3 regions of the Bacillus inaquosorum genome follow, and region 1 is predicted to be linked to each of the others. Evidence: riboswitches for the same ligand, from Rfam matches in the RefSeq annotation. Region 1 holds a riboswitch; each other region holds the start of a gene.
The links. Region 1 has a riboswitch for thiamine pyrophosphate ahead of thiT (energy-coupled thiamine transporter ThiT). Riboswitches for the same ligand answer to the same signal wherever they lie in the genome.

Region 1 (7,752 bases):
GCCGAACAATTTTTAGGAAAATCAAAAGAAGACCGTGAGCAGGAAGCGCGGGAGGTTTTAGAAGGCCATCTTCGTTCCATTCTCGGCTCAATGACAGTTGAAGAAATCTATAAAAACAGGGAGAAATTTTCTCAAGAGGTGCAGCGTGTCGCTTCACAGGACCTCGCGAAAATGGGGCTTGTGATTGTCTCCTTTACCATTAAAGATGTACGTGATAAAAATGGTTATCTTGAATCATTAGGGAAACCGAGAATTGCCCAGGTAAAGCGTGATGCTGATATCGCAACAGCAGAGGCTGATAAAGAAACCCGGATTAAGCGGGCAGAAGCGGACAAAGATGCAAAAAAATCAGAACTTGAACGGGCGACAGAAATTGCTGAAGCTGAAAAAATCAATCAGCTCAAAATGGCTGAATACCGCAGAGAACAAGATACGGCAAAAGCGAATGCCGACCAGGCATATGATTTAGAGACTGCCAGGGCGCGCCAGCAAGTCACAGAGCAGGAAATGCAGGTTAAAATTATCGAACGCCAAAAACAAATAGAACTGGAAGAAAAAGAAATTCTTCGCCGTGAACGCCAATACGACTCAGAGGTAAAGAAAAAAGCCGATGCAGACCGTTATTCAGTCGAGCAGTCCGCAGCAGCCGAGAAAGCCAAACAGCTCGCGGAAGCCGATGCCAAGAAGTACAGTATAGAAGCAATGGCGAAGGCTGAGGCGGAAAAAGTCAGAATTGACGGGCTTGCAAAAGCAGAAGCTGAAAAAGCGAAAGGGGAAACAGAAGCTGAGGTTATCCGCCTAAAAGGTCTGGCAGAAGCGGAAGCAAAAGAGAAAATTGCGGCTGCCTTCGAGCAGTACGGGCAGGCTGCGATCTTCGACATGATCGTAAAAATGCTTCCGGAATACGCGAAACAAGCAGCGGCACCTCTTTCAAATATTGATAAAATCACCGTTGTTGATACAGGAGGAAGCGGTGAATCAAGCGGCGCCAACAAAGTAACCAGCTATGCGACAAACTTAATGTCAAGCCTGCAAGAAAGCTTGAAAGCATCGTCGGGAATTGACGTAAAAGAAATGATTGAGAACTTTTCAGGAAAAGGAAACGTAAAACAAAGCATTAACGAATTAACAAATGAAATAAAAGAAGCAAAAACGGTCCAAAAACCAGAATAATGACTGCGGAAAGGATAGCAGCAGATGGTAATCTTACGAGAAGCAAAGGTAGAAGATATAAAGGACATTGCAAAGGTGCATGTGGACAGCTGGAGGACAACATATCGAGGAATTGTCCCGGCTGATTACTTAAACAGTCTGAATTATAAGGAATTTGAAGACAAATGGAAAAGCCGCTCGGTAAAGGGTGTATTTGTCGCTCAGGATGAAAAAGGTTCGATATTCGGCTTTGCTTCATTTGGACCTATCCGCTCTGAACAAAAAGGCTATGACGGCGAGCTATACGCTATTTACCTTTTAGAAGAACATCAGCGGCAAGGGGCAGGGAGAGCGCTCTTAGCAAAAGGAGCAGAGTTTTTGCTTCATCATAGCTTTTCGAGCATGTTTGTTTGGGTGATGGAGAAGAACCCCTCAATTACATTTTATCAGTCCTATTCCCCTGAAAGAGAAGCGGAGGACAGCTTTGAAATTGCAGGAGAAAGGCTGAAAGAAATAGGGTTTGGCTGGCCGGATCTTCCTGCTTTGAAAACAGTCCTTAACAGATAGCAAAAAACAACCCCCAGCGGATTGCGCTGGGGGTTTCTCGTTAAGCTCTGTCAGTTTTGAGCAAACGCGGTGCTGTCATAAACAATAAACAAAGGACAATTGCACAGATGATGAATGAAGGAACCATATAGGTAGCATTATAAGTTAAAGAATAAATCCATACAGGCGTTCCTTTTGGAGCGAAGCTGCCGAAAAACACAGCCCCTGAAATGACATGTGCGGCATAGCGGAGGAAACTGCCGATAAAAACTGCGCTGACTACTGAAACAATCAGTTTTCCTTTTGTTTTGGATACAGCGGCTTTACGGACAGAAGAAGCGAAAAATCCGCTTAATCCGATAGCTGCGAACGCGATAAGGTAATCTAGCAATAGCTGTACAGGGTGTTGTGCGAATAAGTTTCCGATCGCTATTTGAACAAGACCTGTCAGCAGACCGGTAGTAAGGCCAGCTTTGATACCCCACCGAAACGAAATCAAAAAGATCGGAATCATCATGATGGAGACCGAGCCTCCTTGAGGCATACGGAGAAACATTCCTGAGACGATGTCTAAAATAACAGCAGCCGCAGTCATAATTGCAATTTCAATAAGGCGAACCAGTTGCTTAGATTGATTCATAAAATCCCCTTCCATCAATAGACAAACCAAAAGGACAACAAAAAAGCAGCACGCGGAAGGATGAGAAAAGTTCCACGCACTGCTTTACAATCTGCAATTCATTTGACTTTGCCACATCCCTACGCCAGCGTTAACTAACAGGTTCAAAGGGTCAGAACGTAACCGCTCACTCTCAGCTTTAATGCTCCCCTTGTGGTCATCAGTATTTAGTTCGTTTCTACTATACAAGAAAAAGAAAAAAACAACAAGATTGCATTACTGAATAGATGTTCTTTTAAAATAGTTATATGATAAATACGCGACAGATACCATGACAAAGATTATAGTTTATTTGTTTTATAGATTTTTTTAAAAAAACTATTGCTATAAATGAATACAGGTGTTATATTATTAAACGTCGCTGATGAACAGCAGACAAAACAAGAAGCTTCAAAACAATTTAAAAAAAGTTGTTGACAAAAAAGAAGCCGAATGTTATATTAGTAAAGCTGCTTCATTGAGAAGTAAGTAACAGAATGATCTTTGAAAACTAAACAAGACAAAACGTACCTGTTAATTCATTTTTAAATAAATCGCACAGTGATGTGCGTAGTCAGTCAAACTAGGGCCTGCACGATGCAGGTCACACAGGTGTCGCCGCAGGATGCGGTGAACTTAACCTGTGATCCATTTATCGGAGAGTTTGATCCTGGCTCAGGACGAACGCTGGCGGCGTGCCTAATACATGCAAGTCGAGCGGACAGATGGGAGCTTGCTCCCTGATGTTAGCGGCGGACGGGTGAGTAACACGTGGGTAACCTGCCTGTAAGACTGGGATAACTCCGGGAAACCGGGGCTAATACCGGATGCTTATTTGAACCGCATGGTTCAAATATAAAAGGTGGCTTCGGCTACCACTTACAGATGGACCCGCGGCGCATTAGCTAGTTGGTGAGGTAATGGCTCACCAAGGCAACGATGCGTAGCCGACCTGAGAGGGTGATCGGCCACACTGGGACTGAGACACGGCCCAGACTCCTACGGGAGGCAGCAGTAGGGAATCTTCCGCAATGGACGAAAGTCTGACGGAGCAACGCCGCGTGAGTGATGAAGGTTTTCGGATCGTAAAGCTCTGTTGTTAGGGAAGAACAAGTACCGTTCGAATAGGGCGGTACCTTGACGGTACCTAACCAGAAAGCCACGGCTAACTACGTGCCAGCAGCCGCGGTAATACGTAGGTGGCAAGCGTTGTCCGGAATTATTGGGCGTAAAGGGCTCGCAGGCGGTTTCTTAAGTCTGATGTGAAAGCCCCCGGCTCAACCGGGGAGGGTCATTGGAAACTGGGGAACTTGAGTGCAGAAGAGGAGAGTGGAATTCCACGTGTAGCGGTGAAATGCGTAGAGATGTGGAGGAACACCAGTGGCGAAGGCGACTCTCTGGTCTGTAACTGACGCTGAGGAGCGAAAGCGTGGGGAGCGAACAGGATTAGATACCCTGGTAGTCCACGCCGTAAACGATGAGTGCTAAGTGTTAGGGGGTTTCCGCCCCTTAGTGCTGCAGCTAACGCATTAAGCACTCCGCCTGGGGAGTACGGTCGCAAGACTGAAACTCAAAGGAATTGACGGGGGCCCGCACAAGCGGTGGAGCATGTGGTTTAATTCGAAGCAACGCGAAGAACCTTACCAGGTCTTGACATCCTCTGACAATCCTAGAGATAGGACGTCCCCTTCGGGGGCAGAGTGACAGGTGGTGCATGGTTGTCGTCAGCTCGTGTCGTGAGATGTTGGGTTAAGTCCCGCAACGAGCGCAACCCTTGATCTTAGTTGCCAGCATTCAGTTGGGCACTCTAAGGTGACTGCCGGTGACAAACCGGAGGAAGGTGGGGATGACGTCAAATCATCATGCCCCTTATGACCTGGGCTACACACGTGCTACAATGGACAGAACAAAGGGCAGCGAAACCGCGAGGTTAAGCCAATCCCACAAATCTGTTCTCAGTTCGGATCGCAGTCTGCAACTCGACTGCGTGAAGCTGGAATCGCTAGTAATCGCGGATCAGCATGCCGCGGTGAATACGTTCCCGGGCCTTGTACACACCGCCCGTCACACCACGAGAGTTTGTAACACCCGAAGTCGGTGAGGTAACCTTTTAGGAGCCAGCCGCCGAAGGTGGGACAGATGATTGGGGTGAAGTCGTAACAAGGTAGCCGTATCGGAAGGTGCGGCTGGATCACCTCCTTTCTAAGGATATTTACGGAATATAAGACCTTGGGTCTTATAAACAGAACGTTCCCTGTCTTGTTTAGTTTTGAAGGATCATTCCTTCGAAACGTGTTCTTTGAAAACTAGATAACAGTAGACATCACATTCAATTAGTAAGACAAGATATCACATAGTGATTCTTTTTAACGGTTAAGTTAGAAAGGGCGCACGGTGGATGCCTTGGCACTAGGAGCCGATGAAGGACGGGACGAACACCGATATGCTTCGGGGAGCTGTAAGCAAGCTTTGATCCGGAGATTTCCGAATGGGGAAACCCACCACTCGTAATGGAGTGGTATCCATATCTGAATTCATAGGATATGAGAAGGCAGACCCGGGGAACTGAAACATCTAAGTACCCGGAGGAAGAGAAAGCAAATGCGATTCCCTGAGTAGCGGCGAGCGAAACGGGATTAGCCCAAACCAAGAGGCTTGCCTCTTGGGGTTGTAGGACACTCTGTACGGAGTTACAAAAGAACGAGGTAGATGAAGAGGTCTGGAAAGGCCCGCCATAGGAGGTAACAGCCCTGTAGTCAAAACTTCGTTCTCTCCTGAGTGGATCCTGAGTACGGCGGAACACGTGAAATTCCGTCGGAATCCGGGAGGACCATCTCCCAAGGCTAAATACTCCCTAGTGACCGATAGTGAACCAGTACCGTGAGGGAAAGGTGAAAAGCACCCCGGAAGGGGAGTGAAAGAGATCCTGAAACCGTGTGCCTACAAGTAGTCAGAGCCCGTTAACGGGTGATGGCGTGCCTTTTGTAGAATGAACCGGCGAGTTACGATCCCGTGCAAGGTTAAGCAGAAGATGCGGAGCCGCAGCGAAAGCGAGTCTGAATAGGGCGCATGAGTACGTGGTCGTAGACCCGAAACCAGGTGATCTACCCATGTCCAGGGTGAAGTTCAGGTAACACTGAATGGAGGCCCGAACCCACGCACGTTGAAAAGTGCGGGGATGAGGTGTGGGTAGGGGTGAAATGCCAATCGAACCTGGAGATAGCTGGTTCTCTCCGAAATAGCTTTAGGGCTAGCCTCAAGGTAAGAGTCTTGGAGGTAGAGCACTGATTGGACTAGGGGCCCCTACCGGGTTACCGAATTCAGTCAAACTCCGAATGCCAATGACTTATCCTTGGGAGTCAGACTGCGAGTGATAAGATCCGTAGTCGAAAGGGAAACAGCCCAGACCGCCAGCTAAGGTCCCAAAGTATACGTTAAGTGGAAAAGGATGTGGAGTTGCTTAGACAACCAGGATGTTGGCTTAGAAGCAGCCACCATTTAAAGAGTGCGTAATAGCTCACTGGTCGAGTGACTCTGCGCCGAAAATGTACCGGGGCTAAACGTATCACCGAAGCTGCGGACTGTTCTTCGAACAGTGGTAGGAGAGCGTTCTAAGGGCTGTGAAGCCAGACCGGAAGGACTGGTGGAGCGCTTAGAAGTGAGAATGCCGGTATGAGTAGCGAAAGAGGGGTGAGAATCCCCTCCACCGAATGCCTAAGGTTTCCTGAGGAAGGCTCGTCCGCTCAGGGTTAGTCGGGACCTAAGCCGAGGCCGAAAGGCGTAGGCGATGGACAACAGGTTGATATTCCTGTACCACCTCCTCACCATTTGAGCAATGGGGGGACGCAGGAGGATAGGGTAAGCGCGGTATTGGATATCCGCGTCCAAGCAGTTAGGCTGGGAAATAGGCAAATCCGTTTCCCATAAGGCTGAGCTGTGATGGCGAGCGAAATATAGTAGCGAAGTTCCTGATTCCACACTGCCAAGAAAAGCCTCTAGCGAGGTGAGAGGTGCCCGTACCGCAAACCGACACAGGTAGGCGAGGAGAGAATCCTAAGGTGATCGAGAGAACTCTCGTTAAGGAACTCGGCAAAATGACCCCGTAACTTCGGGAGAAGGGGTGCTCTGTTAGGGTGCAAGCCCGAGAGAGCCGCAGTGAATAGGCCCAGGCGACTGTTTAGCAAAAACACAGGTCTCTGCGAAGCCGTAAGGCGAAGTATAGGGGCTGACGCCTGCCCGGTGCTGGAAGGTTAAGAGGAGCGCTTAGCGTAAGCGAAGGTGCGAATTGAAGCCCCAGTAAACGGCGGCCGTAACTATAACGGTCCTAAGGTAGCGAAATTCCTTGTCGGGTAAGTTCCGACCCGCACGAAAGGCGCAACGATCTGGGCACTGTCTCAACGAGAGACTCGGTGAAATTATAGTACCTGTGAAGATGCAGGTTACCCGCGACAGGACGGAAAGACCCCGTGGAGCTTTACTGCAGCCTGATATTGAATGTTGGTACAGCTTGTACAGGATAGGTAGGAGCCTTGGAAACCGGAGCGCCAGCTTCGGTGGAGGCATCGGTGGGATACTACCCTGGCTGTATTGACCTTCTAACCCGCCGCCCTTATCGGGCGGGGAGACAGTGTCAGGTGGGCAGTTTGACTGGGGCGGTCGCCTCCTAAAAGGTAACGGAGGCGCCCAAAGGTTCCCTCAGAATGGTTGGAAATCATTCGCAGAGTGTAAAGGCACAAGGGAGCTTGACTGCGAGACCTACAAGTCGAGCAGGGACGAAAGTCGGGCTTAGTGATCCGGTGGTTCCGCATGGAAGGGCCATCGCTCAACGGATAAAAGCTACCCCGGGGATAACAGGCTTATCTCCCCCAAGAGTCCACATCGACGGGGAGGTTTGGCACCTCGATGTCGGCTCATCGCATCCTGGGGCTGTAGTCGGTCCCAAGGGTTGGGCTGTTCGCCCATTAAAGCGGTACGCGAGCTGGGTTCAGAACGTCGTGAGACAGTTCGGTCCCTATCCGTCGCGGGCGCAGGAAATTTGAGAGGAGCTGTCCTTAGTACGAGAGGACCGGGATGGACGCACCGCTGGTGTACCAGTTGTTCTGCCAAGGGCATCGCTGGGTAGCTATGTGCGGACGGGATAAGTGCTGAAAGCATCTAAGCATGAAGCCCCCCTCAAGATGAGATTTCCCATTCCGCAAGGAAGTAAGATCCCTGAAAGATGATCAGGTTGATAGGTCTGAGGTGGAAGTGTGGCGACACATGGAGCTGACAGATACTAATCGATCGAGGACTTAACCACATTTTGAATGATGTCACACCTGTTATCTAGTTTTGAGAGAACACTCTCAATTTGTTTGGTGGCGATAGCGAAGAGGTCACACCCGTTCCCATACCGA
Region 2 (7,752 bases), 2.1 Mb from region 1:
ACGTGTTCCCGAACGTGTCGTTCACGCCAAAGGAGCAGGCGCACACGGATATTTTGAAGTGACAAACGATGTAACAAAATACACGAAAGCCGCTTTCCTTTCTGAAGTCGGCAAACGCACACCTTTGTTCATCCGTTTCTCAACAGTTGCCGGTGAACTTGGCTCGGCTGATACTGTTCGCGACCCACGCGGATTTGCTGTTAAATTTTATACTGAAGAAGGAAACTACGACATCGTCGGTAACAATACACCGGTATTCTTCATCCGCGATGCGATTAAGTTCCCTGATTTCATCCATACACAAAAAAGAGATCCAAAAACACACTTGAAAAACCCTACAGCTGTATGGGATTTCTGGTCACTTTCACCAGAGTCATTACACCAAGTAACAATCCTGATGTCTGACCGCGGAATCCCTGCAACACTTCGCCACATGCACGGCTTCGGGAGCCATACATTCAAATGGACAAATGCCGAAGGTGAAGGCGTATGGATTAAATATCACTTTAAAACAGAACAAGGCGTGAAAAACCTTGATGTCAATACGGCGGCTAAAATTGCCGGTGAAAACCCTGATTACCATACAGAAGATCTATTCAACGCGATCGAAAATGGTGACTTCCCTGCATGGAAACTATATGTGCAAATCATGCCTTTAGAAGATGCAAATACGTATCGCTTCGATCCGTTTGATGTTACAAAAGTTTGGTCTCAAAAAGACTATCCGTTAATCGAGGTCGGACGCATGGTTCTAGACAGAAATCCGGAAAACTACTTTGCAGAAGTGGAACAAGCGACATTCTCACCTGGAACACTCGTGCCTGGTATTGATGTTTCTCCGGATAAAATGCTTCAAGGCCGACTGTTTGCTTATCATGACGCACACCGCTACCGTGTCGGTGCAAACCATCAAGCGCTGCCAATCAACCGCGCACGCAACGAAGTGAACAATTATCAGCGTGACGGACAAATGCGCTTTGACAATAACGGCGGCGGATCTGTTTATTATGAGCCTAACAGCTTCGGCGGTCCGAAAGAGTCACCTGAGGATAAACAAGCTGCATATCCGGTACAAGGAATCGCTGACAGCGTAAGCTACGATCACAATGACCACTACACACAAGCCGGTGATCTCTATCGTTTAATGAGCGAGGATGAGCGTGCCCGCCTTGTTAAAAATATTGTTAACGCCATGAAGCCGGTAGAAAAAGAAGAAATCAAACTTCGCCAAATCGAGCATTTCTACAAAGCGGATCCTGAATACGGAAAACGCGTGGCAGAAGGCCTTGGATTGCCAATTAAAAAAGATGCTTAATATAAATGCAAAAACCCGCTGTAAATAGCGGGTTTTTTTATATTTAGTGACGCACTGCCGTATGCTTCTCATCAATCTTCATATAAATTTCCTCCATCAGCTCCGCACTGTTCATAATCTCTCGTTTGTTTTTTTCAATCAGGAGCTCCAGCGGTAAAATCTGATTTCCGTATGTTTTTCGCTTCTTGAATCGCTTTCTCCCCTTCTCTTTTTTGATTCCCATCACTGTTCCCTCCTTTTTTCATACAAAAAAGGCCCTTATCTAAAAGATAAGAGCCTTCGGTGTTCCGATCAGCAAATGCTGGAAATGTATATTAGCTATATTAAAACGTATTCCATTTCGCCTGTCAATCTATTATTTATACAGCTGGCTGCCTTGATTCACAAATTCTTCGGCTTTTTCTTTCATCCCCTCTTGAATCGCATCCCATTCACTAATCTCTTTATCCTTCGCATAATCCCGAATATCCTGAGAAATTCTCATGCTGCAAAACTTCGGTCCGCACATTGAACAGAAATGAGCGGTTTTTGCTCCTTCAGCCGGCAGGGTTTCATCATGATATTCAAGCGCTCTTTCCGGATCAAGAGATAGATTAAACTGGTCTCGCCAGCGGAATTCAAAGCGGGCTTTCGATAACGCATCATCCCGTATTTGCGCTCCGGGATGCCCTTTTGCAAGGTCTGCCGCGTGCGCAGCAATTTTATATGTAATGACTCCTTCACGAACATCATCACGATTTGGCAGCCCCAAATGCTCCTTCGGCGTTACATAACAAAGCATTGCTGTCCCATACCAGCCGATCATCGCCGCTCCGATCGCTGAAGTAATATGGTCATAGCCCGGTGCAATATCTGTCGTCAGAGGCCCCAATGTGTAAAAAGGCGCTTCTTTGCAAATGTCCATTTGTTTATCGACGTTCTCTTTGATTTTATGCATCGGCACATGCCCCGGTCCCTCAATCATTACCTGAACATCATGCTTCCAGGCAATTTGTGTCAGCTCTCCAAGCGTCTCTAATTCAGCAAACTGCGCTTCGTCATTGGCATCAGCGATTGATCCGGGACGCAGACCATCCCCAAGAGAAAAAGCAATATCATACGTTTTCATGATTTCACAGATTTCTTCAAAATGAGTATACAGAAAGCTTTCCTGATGATGAGCCAGACACCACTGCGCCATAATCGCTCCCCCGCGTGACACGATTCCAGTTGTCCGTTTGGCAGTCAGCGGCACATACCGAAGCAAAACACCAGCGTGTATCGTAAAATAATCCACTCCCTGCTCTGCCTGCTCGATCAGCGTATCACGATAAATCTCCCACGTTAAATCCTCCGCTACGCCGTTTACCTTTTCAAGCGCCTGATAAATCGGAACAGTTCCAACAGGCACAGGGCAATTGCGGATAATCCATTCACGCGTCGTATGAATGTCTTTTCCGGTGGAAAGATCCATCATCGTATCCGCTCCCCAGCGAATGGCCCAGGTCATTTTTTCCACTTCTTCTTCAATTGATGACGTAACCGCTGAATTCCCGATATTCGCATTAATCTTCACATGAAAATTCCGGCCGATAATCATCGGTTCGCTTTCAGGGTGATTAATATTTGAAGGAATGATCGCCCGGCCGCTGGCTACCTCATCTCTGACAAATTCGGGAGACACATGCTCGCGTATTGCGATAAACTCCATCTCTGGTGTAATGATCCCTTTTTTGGCATAATGCATTTGTGTGACATTTTGACCCGCTTTCGCCCGCAGCGGGTTCCGCTTTAGTCCTGGGTAGCTTACGTTTGGATTTGCTTTTTTATAACCGTTATCTTCTGGTTTTATAGCTCGTCCTTCATATTGTTCAACATCGCTGCGCTCCGTGATCCATTTTTGGCGGAGCGGCTTTAACCCTTCTTGAATATTAATGGTCACATCAGGGTCGGTATACGGTCCGCTTGTATCATAGACACGCACAGGCGCGTTTTCCTCTTCGCCGAACGACCCTGTCGTCGGACTCAATGCGATTTCCCTCATCGGCACTTGGATGTCCGAAGAAGAACCTTCCACATACACTTTCTTGCTCCCCGAAAAACTCGACATAATGGAAATGTTGGCTTGCTGCACTGAATTGTTTTGCATTACTTATCCTTCCCCTCTCTTCGTTTGAAAGGACAAAATCAAGCCCATAACCAGCACAAAAAACCGGATTCAAATGAATGAACCCGGTTACAGTCAGAAAGAAACATATTATTGCCCAGCAAGACAATAATAAAAACAATTCCTCTACTTCCCCACGCTGGTACGAACCAGATCAGGTCCAAAGGGTTAAGAAGCTTACCTTCTCTCTCAGCCCGAAAGCGGGCACCCCCAGTAACTATTAATTTCGGACTCATCTTAACATAAAACCAATCGAAAAAAAAGAGGAATATAGAAAATATTCAGCTAATTCATCCCAAATAGTTGACCGACAGCGGCGTTTCAGATATTTCATGATCACCCATCATCACCCGATATGCCCTTGCACCCGGTCTTGAACTCACTGTCTGAAACAGCTGATCATTTATGAAATGGAGAGCTGCTCCGTCGTCCGCCGCATAGCCATCGCACAAGAATTCGTTAGATATCAGCTGGTGGTATATCGGTCTCCGATCCTTTTCACCGTCATAATGAGGACAAAAGCTCCCTTGCAACAAACCTAAACTTTTCATGCTTGTCAGCGGTCCGGCTGAATCTGTCACCCCTTCTTCAAACCAGCAGATCGCACCTGCACTTAAACCAGCTAAAATCACACCGTTCTTCCATGCTTCCCTGAGAATAAGATCCAGCCCCCACTCTTTCCACAGCACAAGCATATTCCTCGTATTTCCCCCGCCGACATAAATTATGTCCTTTTCCATAACAAAAGAAATTAAATCTGTTGACGGCGGCTTAAATAAGGATAAATGAGACGGCACACAATCCAGTGTTTGAAATGCATCATAAAACCGCTGAACATAGTTTTGGGAATCACCACTCGCCGTCGGCAAAAAACAAACGCGAGGCGACTTCCGGTCTGATTGATTGATGATATATTGATCGAGGGACAAATTTTTCGGCTCCATCGAAAAACCCCCGCCGCCCATCGCAATAATCTGTTTCATCATCTCACCGCCTGACAAAATTTGTTATTCATTATAGCATTTTGTATAAAAACAAGATAGCAAGCCAAATACTTTCTTATCACGGGAACTAGAAAATAAGGAAGTGGATTGCCATTGAACAATGTCTCTAACCCGATAAACGCCAAAGACATACCTGCATTTGTACTTAATTTCTTAATAACAATAAAAACAAGCATTAACAATTACACTGTCGCGATGACAGAAACCTCGAACCCTCACCTCCGAAGAGCATTGCGTGATCAATTAGATGCAGCTGTTTATCTGCATGGAGAACTTTCTGAACTCCTGATGGAAAAAGGCTTGATCCTGGATAAACAATTGCAAATCGATTCGCTTTTATCTTGCAGAGAACTGTAACAAAGTCATATAAAAAAGACGGTCTCTCATTTACGAGAGACCGTCTCTTCCTTTTATTGCTCCACTCTTCTTAAAGCCTCGTTTACCGTTTCTTTTATAAACGTATCTTCTCCGCTCAAGCGGTCTAAACTGAGATCGCCGTTTCTCAGCCGTTCAGATATATTGTTTATATCCTCTTCTACCGTGATTTGCAGTTCACCAGCCAAAAACATTCTGTGTAATTCATCAGCAACCATACTTTCTTTATTCATTTCAATCCGCTCCTTTGCTTTCAATATTATTCTTAGTCTGTCCCTAGGCCGGACGAATAATAGGAAAAAAGTATGAAACAAATGAATCTTTTTTCCTCCTTCTTACGTATACCTGTTGAGAAAAAGAAAAAGGGGAAGATTTAACATGTCATTTTTTAAGAAGCTTGCGGCAAGTGCCGGAATCGGTGCTGCAAAAGTAGATACGATTTTAGAGAAAGACGCATATTATCCTGGAGAGGAAGTGCGGGGTACTGTACATGTCAATGGCGGAAAAATCGCTCAGGATATCCGCTATATTGACTTACAGCTTAATACACGGTACGTCATTGTAAAAGACGATGAAGAGCACCGGAAATACGCTACAATTCATTCTTTCCGGGTCACTGGTTCATTTACCATTCAGCCTGGAGAACAGCATCAATTTCCGTTCTCATTCATTCTCCCACTGGATACACCAATCACTGTAGGGAAAGTAGAGGTCGCCGTGGTGACAGACCTTGACATTCAAGGCGGTATTGACAAATCAGATCACGATCGAATTTTCGTTGAAGCGCACCCTTGGATCGAAAGTGTGCTGAAAGCAATCGAAAACCTGGGCTTCCGCCTTAACGAAGCAGACTGCGAACAAGCACCTTACTTCCAGCGCCGCCTTCCGTTCGTTCAAGAATTTGAGTTCATTCCGACATCAGGCTACTATCGTCAGATGCTTGATGAATTAGAGCTTATTTTCCTTTTAGACGAAGACGGTTTAGACATTATTTTCGAAGTCGACCGCAGAGCAAGAGGACTGCGAGGATGGCTGGAAGAGATGTATAATGACGGAGAACAGCTCGTACGCGTCCGCTTCAGCCAATCAGAGCTTGAGGATGCAGAAGGGCTTGAAGAGGTGTTAGAAGAGATTTTAGACCAATACGCTGAGTAAACAATACAGGGGTCATACACACTACCTTAGCTACAAAAATAAAACCCACTTCTTAATTAAAATATACCCTATAAGTAGACAATTTAGAAAAAGTCTATCCTATGGGGTACTTTTGTGTTTAATGGGGGGATTCAGTAAGTGAGGAGATGAGAAACAATGAGTAAACATTTATTTGGCGATGAAGATATACAAATTATTCGAGCTAATCCTTATATAAAGTCAGGTACACCTATAAGGCATCACTTATAGAGATACATTTAAACGATTATTCATTCAGAAAAAGAGAAAGGGAAATTCCCGGCGCAAATTTTTGAAGAACAAGTAATTAGAGTTGATAGGAAAGAAAAAGATGGAGGTTCTAGGAACCGATGGAAAGCAGCTTACCAGTAGTAAAAAGAGAAGTGAAGTGAAGTGACATGTGACGCATTACAATGACTATAGATGCAATGGTATAAAAAAAGATGATCCCTGTCTTATACAGAGATCACCTTCTACTTAACGCTGTATAGTTATTTCTAAAATTGACCTTTACATAGAGCACTTCTAATTAGAAATGGGTTTTTAACTACTTACAAAAAAGTTTCCTTATTCTTCTTTAACAGACCTTTTTCACGATGTTAACTTTTTAATTCATGTTAAAAATTACAACATTTTATGTAGTATCATTATTAATTAACATTTTGAAGCACTTGGTTCACAGTCACAATCCCCCCGTGACAGTGAACCACCGCCGCCATTCTTTGCGATTTAAGCAGCGATTGCCCCAAAAATCATAGGGACTGTAATTGATATAAAGAGATTAAAACACCCTGCTTCAAGGTTCAGTATACGGGTTACGCTTTGGTTTATTTACATATGTCTATCTAGATCCTTAAAAAGCATTTTGAACTAGCGTTTATACAGTTTTTTCACCGACAGCTAGGCACAATTGTCGGACAATCGCATGATGCTTATCCTGCACCATCTTTCTCCAGCTAACCGATATCTTCCCTAGGTCTTTGCTTGATAAAAAACCATCCTGTACCAGCTTGTATGGGATTCCAACACCTTCGGATTGGAAAAACATCTCATCTCCTAATATTGTACTATGAGCATTGACAATATCAAATTGGACATTAGTAAATCCCCCATCTTTTAGAATTTGCGGCAACTCACGCCCAATTTTTGGATTGCCCCCTTCGGCAAACCTAGCTTGACAGTAGGCATCATATAACTCTCTTAAGCCTGAAACATGCGGGTAGGTCATAATATGCATCTCAAAATCATTATCAACCAAGATTACTTTTCCACCCGGCTTCAAGATTCGGTATATTTCCTTAATAGCTTTTGTAGGATCTGGCAAATGCTCCAATACCAAACGTGAAATTGCAAAATCAAATGTGTTGTCCTCCATGCCGGTCTGAATAATATCTCCCTCATACACTTGCCATCTACTTTGTTTTTCCTTTTTTAAATAATCCGTGGCATAATCAACCAATAAGCGATCAATCTCTAGACCGGTCACATTCGCGTGGGGGATATGTGTTAACAACTTCTCTAAAAGAAAACCTGGCCCAGAACCTAGTTCAATAACGGCTTTTGCACCAGTCAAACCATGCGACTGATAGTGCTTCCATTCGTTAGCCCAAAATAGATCAACCTGGGCCTTTAGCCGGTTAATCTCACCTTCTATACTATTTGCAATATCTGCAATGTGATAAGAGCCAGATGAATTCATATTATTCCAGCAGGAAGAGTCGCGACTCCTGCCTTCCCCC
Region 3 (7,752 bases), 1.7 Mb from region 1:
ATTTTATAGGGTCATCAAATGTGATTGCTCTGCTTTTTCTGCCAGCTCATCAGGAGCAGTTAAATAAAGGAATCCATTACCTGCCAGTGTTTTTGCGATATCAAGCGGGAGTGTCCTGCGGACCAGCTGCGCATAAACCTCAGGTTCAGTTAGATCTCTTTGAAACGATTCTTCTTCAAAGCTTTTAATTAAAGCAAGTGCTCCGCTGACATGAGGGGCAGCCATTGAAGTGCCGGTCAGCTTACCGTATTTCTTGTTAGGGAGGGTGGATAATATATTTTCTCCCGGTGCAACGAGATCAATTTCTTTATTTGCGTTAGAAAATTCTGACGATTCTCGAGCTACGGAAACAGAACCAACCGCGATCACATCATTATAAGCCGCAGGGTAGGAAAGCTCCTCTGTACGTTCGTCGCCGTCACCTTCATTTCCCGCTGCGCAAACGACAAGCACTCCATTTTTTACGGCGTTTTTCACTGCTTCTTCAAGCTCTGGCACATCGCTCGGTCCGCCAAGAGACATTGAGATGATATCGACTTTTTGTTCCACAGCGTAGTTAATGCCGTTAATAATCCATTCGTATTGTCCGCTGCCGTTTTCACCGCCAAGAACCTTCACAATCAATAGGCTTGCCTCAGGCGCGACTCCGGCAATGCCGCCGCTTGAATCATTAGCTGCAATTGTTCCGGCGACGTGTGTGCCGTGTCCGTTGTAGTCGGAAATCGCATCTTCCTTGCCGCCGTCATCATCCGTGAAGTTCTTTCCGCCGATGATTTGGTTTTTTAAATCAGGATGGCTTGCGTCGCAGCCAGTGTCCAATACAGCAATTTTTACATCTTTGCCTTTTACCCCTTTTGCCCACATTTCTGGCGCCTTAATCACTTTAATGCCCTCAGGAAGCTCGTTTACATCCATGATCTGCTCATTCGTCACATACGGGATCAAGCGGATTTCACCATTCATAAAAAAGCCCTCCTTTTTTATGCTTTCAAGTGGATTCAAGGGTGTTGCCTCATATTATATGAAAAAAACAACCTCTCGGACAGAGCCATTTGAAGCATTTTGAAAAAATGGGATACAACCCAAAGAATTAGTAATTTTCAAAATATTGGATGGTTTCAGCGTGTCTGACTGGGATTCAGCTGTCAGTCAAGTTATAATAGTGTTGGGGAAAGGAGCAGTGTGATGAAACTGAATGAAAAATTATATGCGTTTTTTTCAGAGCATGTGGAACAAATGGCCGAGGAATGGATTGAAACGATGGAGGAAAGTGATCCGAATTCGCTTTACGCCTTACATAATGCATCTGTAACGGAAGAATTGAAAGAGCAGGACAGGGAATTTTACCGGCATCTGAATTACATGTATGTTTTACCTGAAAAACAATTTCTCGAAGAATTTCAAGAGTGGGTCATTGAGCTGACAAATGATCAAAAGCATCTCGACACTCCGGTTCAGTACGTCATTCGGGAGTTTATGAGAAATCGGAAATTATATACGAAGTATTTTGAGAAGTTCGCAGAAGAAAACGAGTCGGCGTTTGAACCGGGAGAGAAACAAAAATGGGCCGATTTGATTGTAAGAGTCTTTGATTTTACCATTTATACATTTGTCGATCACGCTGAAACGAATGCCAAACAGCAATTAAACGCCCAGAGAGAAATGATATTGGAATTAAGCTCGCCTGTCATTACCCTGAGCAAATCAACAGCTCTGCTTCCGCTTGTCGGTGACATTGATACCGAACGGGCAAAGTTTATTCTGGAAAACACGCTTCATGCTTGTGCCAAAAGACGCGTGGAGCATCTGTTAATCGATCTGTCAGGTGTTGTGGTGGTTGATACGATGGTGGCGCACCAAATCTTTAAATTAATTGAAGCGCTCAATTTAATCGGTGTCAGGTCAACCCTGTCAGGAATCAGGCCTGAAATCGCGCAAACCGCTGTACAGCTTGGGATTGATTTTTCGAACATTATAATTAAAACCAATCTTGCCCAGGCATTAAACTATCATCAATAAGAAAAAAAGCCGCTATCGACAATAGCGGCTTTTTATGAGGCAAAATATTTAGATACGAGAAAAGATCCTGCGAATAACAAGAGAACGAGGCAAAAGAACAGCCAGTCGCGGCGGTTTACGGTCAGCGTCCGGTAATATGTCCGATTTCTGCTTCCTGTAAAACCTTTCGATTCCATCGCAAGCGCCGTCCGTTCCGCTTTTCTGATGGCACTTGCCAAAAGCGGGATGGTATACCGCTTTAGCGCGCTGATTTTCTCTTTGAAGCCGTTCTCCGCCGCTCCTCCTCTGATTTTATGAGCCTGCTGGATCAGCTGGACCTCGTCCTTTAACAACGGAAGAAAACGAAAGCCTGCAATGACGCCATATGCGAGCTTTGGTGAAAGCTTGCACTGCTGGACAAGGCTCAGCATAAATAAAATCGGATCGGTCGTAAAAACAAACATCATCGATAAGGCGGAAAAGCATAAAATACGAAACCCGAGAGAGATGCCGACAGACACATTGCCACTGTTGATCGAAAAAGGGCCGGCTTGAAACAAGAAATTATCCGGGGTTGTCGGAACCTTTCCAAAAACAGCGGCTGTCCATACGCATCCGAATGCCAAAATCAAAAACGGAATCGTAAACAAAAACCATTTTTTCAATGGGATTCTGGCTGCTAATAGGACACTCGCCACGATGATGATATAAAAACACGCAGGGGTGTAGGGATTGTAAATAAACGACAGCATGACAACACAGCAAAAAACCGCCGCTGCTTTCACTGTCGGATTAATGAGATGTAACGGCTGCATCATCACGCACCTCCTCTTGATATGCCATCCATTCATATAGAAGGGGAAGGGTAAGCTTTGCGTTTTTGACAAGCCTTGTTTCCTGAGAAAATAACTGCGCTGGAGATCCGTCAAAGGCCAGGCCCGTATCGTGAAGCACAAGCACGCTGTCGGCATACGAAGAGACTAGCTCCATATCGTGTGTAATCATAAGGACAGCGGTTCCTTCTGCCTTGATACGCTGAATCATATCCATGCATTCAGCCGCCGTGCGGGCGTCCTGGCCAAAGGTTGGTTCGTCTAATAATAAAACCTTTACGTCATGCATGAGCATGGTAGCGACGCTCAGGCGCCGTTTTTGTCCTTGGCTGATTGCAAACGGATGATGATCAGCTAAATGTGCAAGACCGAAACGATGCAGCAGGTGCTGCGCTTTTTTCTCGGTTTCAGCATCTGCTTTCTGGCCGAACAGCAGCTCGTCATATACTGTATCGGTGACAAACTGATGCTCCGGGTTTTGAAAAACAAATCCCATTCGTTTTCGCAGTTCATTTTCTTTATACGATTGCAGCGGCTTATCATATAGAAGAATCTTTCCGCTTTTCGGCTTCATCAGACGGGCGAGGACGGATAAGAGCGTCGATTTTCCGGTGCCGTTCGGGCCGACAAGCGCCGTTAAAGAGCCTTCGCGCAATGAAAAGCTGATGTCTTTGAAAATCGTCTGCTGCCCTCTTGCGAATGAAAGGCTGCTGACTTCCAGCACACTTTCCCCAGAAGGAGCTTTCTTCTTTTCAGCATGCCCGGCAGGAAAAGGTTCTTTAAACAGCGTTTCTTTTGATAGAGTAAACGGCATACTGAGTTTTTCCTGCAGGCCGCACACTTTTGGAATCGCGATGCCTAGTTCCTTTAGGGTCTCCGCTTCGTGCTGAAATAGATCTTCTGTCCGGCCGTCCAGCGCTTTTTTTCCTGCTTTGTCCAGCACAATTGTCCTCTCAATCCAAGGCGCCCATTCATCAAGCTGGTGCTCAATGACGAGGAGGCTGAAGCCTTTTTCCCTCTGAAGGTCTTTCATCATGTGAACGAATTCCCGCGCTGAATAAGGATCTAACAGAGAAGTTGGCTCATCCAACATAATAAGCTCAGGCTCCATCGCCAAAATACAGGCGAGAGCGACTTTCTGCTTTTGTCCTCCTGACAGAGTGGATATCGTTTTTTCTTTTAAAGAAGTAATGCGTAATTTTTCTAAAACCGCATCAATTTTTTCTGTCATCTCTTTTTTCGGAATCTGCAGATTTTCCAGCCCGAAAGCGATTTCGTCCTCCACCGTCAGCATGCAAAACTGCTGATCAGGATCTTGAAAAACGACTCCGACATGCTGAGCAATCGTTTCGGAGGTTTCAGGGTCTGTGACCGGCTTCTGACATAAAAAAACATGTCCGGACTGTATGCCGTCGCAAGCCTCCGGGTAAAGACCGTTTAAACATAGGGCGAGCGAGCTTTTTCCGCACCCGCTCGGCCCTAGTAATAAAGCGCATTCTCCTTTTTGAAGCTCAAACGAAATGTTTTGAAAAACCGGTTTCTCGTCTTCTTCATAAGTGAAGCTGAGCTGGTCAACCGTTAGGAGCTCATCAAAGGCTTGCATTGTCTGATACCTGTTTTCGTTTCTTTTTCAGTTCCTTTCCGAGTGCCATTCCGTTTAACACACCCGTATAAGCGAGAGAGTCGCTGACAGCTTTTCCGAGGAGCCCCGCAAGAAGCGCGCCGGAAATCAGACGGATGACAAGCGAAATGAGAAGATAACCAGGTGAATACGCTGCATAGCCAGAAACAAAGAGATCATAGATAAAGCTGGCTACTGAAGATCCCATTCCTGCCAGCAAAAGTACAGGCAGAGAGTATGCTTTCCAGCGTGTCGCGAGAAATACAGCTTCAGCCCCGAGACCTTGAACAATGCCGATGACGATGACCATTGGGCCAGATGGATTTCCCAGCAGGCATTCAACGAGAGCGGCAATGATTTCAGAAACAAGCGCCGCACCCGGTTTTCGAATAATGTACGCGGCGATGACAGAAACGATAAACCAAATGCCGTAAATCGGTTCATAAGCGATTGGACCGAACATACCGGCAAGTACGTTTCCAAAATGCGTGAATAATAAATAAACAACGGCAAAAACGATACTGATAACGGACATGATGACAATTTCTTTTACTTTCCAGCTTTTCATTTTATCCCTGCTTTCTGTTTTTTCTTGATGGACTGTTAGCCGAGACATTCACAGTCATGGTTACGTGGTTTGTTTGCTGTTCAGCCATGCGGAAAACGGCTTCCAGTGTTCTGAATACGTCATGCGCGTCCCCGTCAAGCTCGCTCGCGTAATGGGCTCCCTGTACGAAGGTGCCTTCTGCTTTCGCAATGTCGACAGCTTCGATGATCAAACCCATATAATCCGGCTCATTCATCGGGTAAAGCGCAAATTGGCATGGTGCTTCCGCGTTCAGGCTTCCGACAGCATCTTCATTGACACGCTTGCCGTCTGCGGAAAGATATGTATCTCCTTGGGTATCGCCCGGGCACCCGATGGAAAACGTGCCGTTCATGACGATGTGTTTTTCGCTGTTCGCCGCATAAAGATAAATGGCTTTGGCAGCATCGAATACATGATCAATCGATCCGCGCAAGACTGTGCTGATATGGTCGGTTTTCGTCCAAACCTTAGATGTGTCGGTTTTTTTCAGCGCAGACTTGATCACACTGATAAAATCATCTGTCATCGGGTATAAAGAGAAGCGAAAACCAGCGATTCTGCTTGTACCGCAAATATGATCCATTTCTCCGACCTCCTGTTTTTTTGGTAAAATAAAAAACTGCATATCCTAAGGGAATATGCAGTCATAGATCGATTAAGCGCACAAAAAAATACACCATTCGGTCAACCTGCACTTCCCCACGCTGGTATTATCCAGATCGGGTCATAAGGGATCAAAGCGCGTTTTTGCGCGCTTTATCTCAGCCAAAACAGCACCCCTAGTGCTTTCCGTATACAATTTTTTATTTTGACATCATAATAGATGATAAGAATCATTTTGTAAACAATGAAATCATTTTTTTCATATTTGGACAGGAGAGGATGATCGATTTTGGAAAAAGGGCACATATTAATTGTGGAAGATGAAGAAAAAATCGCCAGGGTGCTTCAGCTTGAATTGGAATATGAAGGATACAGCGTCATCATCAAACAAGATGGCACAGAAGGGCTGAATGCGGCCGCGGAAGGCGGGTATTCTTTGGTGCTTCTTGATGTCATGCTTCCGGGGCTTAGCGGCCTGGAGGTACTCCGCCGCTTGAGAAAAACGGATCAGCAGACACCTGTCATTTTATTAACGGCGCGCGACAGTATTCCTGATAAGGTAACAGGGCTGGACATCGGTGCGAACGACTATGTCACAAAGCCGTTTGAAATTGAGGAATTGCTTGCGAGAATCAGGGCGGCGCTGCGCCAAAATGGACCAAAAACAGAAGATATCGGCACCTTTCTTACATATGACGACTTGCGGGTGAACGAAAAAACCCGTGAAGTGAGACGGGGAAACAAAGAGGTGGAATTAACGCCGCGGGAATTTGATTTGCTCGTCTATATGCTGAAACATCCGCAGCAAGTGCTGACACGGGAGCAGATTTTAAACTCGGTATGGGGATTTGATTACATTGGTGATACAAATGTCGTGGACGTGTACATAAGATACATCAGAAAAAAACTGGACTATCCTTACGAAAAACAGCTGATCCATACTGTTCGCGGGGTCGGCTATGCCATTAAGGGGTAAACGATGAAGCTGAAGACCAAGATTCATCTGTACACATCAATATCGCTGCTGGTTTTATTAATTTTGGTCCATACCGCAGTCTATCTCATTTTTTCATCCGCGCTGACATCAAAGGATGCAGCCCGGCTTGCAGATGAGACGGATAACATTGCTGAAGCGCTGCATGCTGCTGAAACAGAAGGAGTGGCTTTGCAGGACATGCTGCAGGCCTATCTTCCGGCAAACGGCATGGTCCGTGTAGTGAATGGTGATCAAAAAGCCGTCATGACCATTACAAAAGAAAAAGAGTTTAAAGATTTTCCTCTTTCATTTCACAGCGGGGAAACGGCAGATGTAAGGAAACATGACGGCAAACTGTTTGCTGAAGCCGCTGTTCCGGTTATTTGGACCGATGGGCAAGTGGTATCTCTTCAGCTGGTTGAAAGGCTCGAGAACACAGAGGAGAGTCTGTTTCTTTTGAAAATCATCTTAATCGCTGCAAGTGCTGCTGTCTGTATCGCTTCTTTTTTTGCCGGCAGCTTGCTCGCCCGCCGTATCATTAATCCGATCAGACGATTAATGATGACAATGAAAGATATACAGCGGGAGAAAGCATTCAAAACGATTTCCTTGGAAGGACAGTCGCACGACGAGTTATATCAGATGGGGCTGACATTTAATGAGATGGCGATGATGCTGAAAGAGCACTACGATAAACAGCAGCAATTCGTTCAAGACGCTTCACATGAATTGAAAACCCCGCTCACGATTATAGAAAGCTACAGCAGCCTAATGAAGCGGTGGGGGGCAAAAAAGCCGGAAGTGCTTGAGGAATCGATTGAAGCCATTCATTCAGAAGCGGTGCATATGAAAAAACTGACCAACCAGCTGCTGGCGCTTGCCAAAAGCCATAAAGGACTTGAGCTTGACGTGAAAACAATCGATCTGATTGAAGTGTCACGCGCCGTTATGCAAACGCTCCAGCCCGTCTATCACCGTGAGATTTTGCTTGTAACAGATAGGGAGAGCCTGCTTGTAACAGCTGATGAAGAACGCATCAAGCAGCTGCTGACCATTTTGCTCGATAATGCCATAAAGTATAGTGAAAAAGCCATTGTAATGACAGCCGGAACGAGGAATGGACGGCCGTTTC

Region 2: linked by a shared signal. The riboswitch ahead of thiC (phosphomethylpyrimidine synthase ThiC) and the one ahead of thiT (energy-coupled thiamine transporter ThiT) in region 1 are both predicted to bind thiamine pyrophosphate.
Region 3: linked by a shared signal. The riboswitch ahead of M1M80_RS07390 (YkoF family thiamine-binding protein) and the one ahead of thiT (energy-coupled thiamine transporter ThiT) in region 1 are both predicted to bind thiamine pyrophosphate.

Annotation. Positions count from the first base shown of each region.
Region 1 covers NZ_CP096592.1:3,159,696-3,167,447, reverse strand. The annotation lists gene floT (flotillin lipid rafts scaffold protein FloT) at 1-1,173, shown strand, start outside; gene M1M80_RS16100 (GNAT family N-acetyltransferase) at 1,198-1,719, shown strand; gene thiT (energy-coupled thiamine transporter ThiT) at 1,760-2,338, opposite strand; TPP riboswitch at 2,438-2,539, opposite strand; rRNA gene M1M80_RS16090 (16S ribosomal RNA) at 3,009-4,558, shown strand; rRNA gene M1M80_RS16085 (23S ribosomal RNA) at 4,728-7,655, shown strand; rRNA gene rrf (5S ribosomal RNA) at 7,710-7,752, shown strand, end outside.
Region 2 covers NZ_CP096592.1:1,067,769-1,075,520, reverse strand. The annotation lists gene katA (catalase KatA) at 1-1,315, shown strand, start outside; partial or broken gene M1M80_RS05080 (FbpB family small basic protein) at 1,343-1,538, opposite strand; gene thiC (phosphomethylpyrimidine synthase ThiC) at 1,671-3,443, opposite strand; TPP riboswitch at 3,576-3,683, opposite strand; gene M1M80_RS05070 (Type 1 glutamine amidotransferase-like domain-containing protein) at 3,752-4,444, opposite strand; gene M1M80_RS05065 (spore coat protein) at 4,559-4,822, shown strand; gene M1M80_RS05060 (hypothetical protein) at 4,876-5,079, opposite strand; gene spo0M (sporulation control protein Spo0M) at 5,219-5,995, shown strand; gene M1M80_RS05050 (class I SAM-dependent methyltransferase) at 6,891-7,712, opposite strand.
Region 3 covers NZ_CP096592.1:1,496,878-1,504,629, forward strand. The annotation lists gene isp (serine protease Isp) at 4-963, opposite strand; gene rsbRB (RsbT co-antagonist RsbRB) at 1,186-2,019, shown strand; gene thiX (HMP/thiamine ABC transporter permease ThiX) at 2,052-2,816, opposite strand; gene M1M80_RS07380 (ABC transporter ATP-binding protein) at 2,791-4,434, opposite strand; gene M1M80_RS07385 (ECF transporter S component) at 4,421-5,020, opposite strand; gene M1M80_RS07390 (YkoF family thiamine-binding protein) at 5,022-5,624, opposite strand; TPP riboswitch at 5,721-5,832, opposite strand; gene ykoG (two-component system response regulator YkoG) at 5,934-6,620, shown strand; gene ykoH (two-component system sensor histidine kinase YkoH) at 6,624-7,752, shown strand, end outside.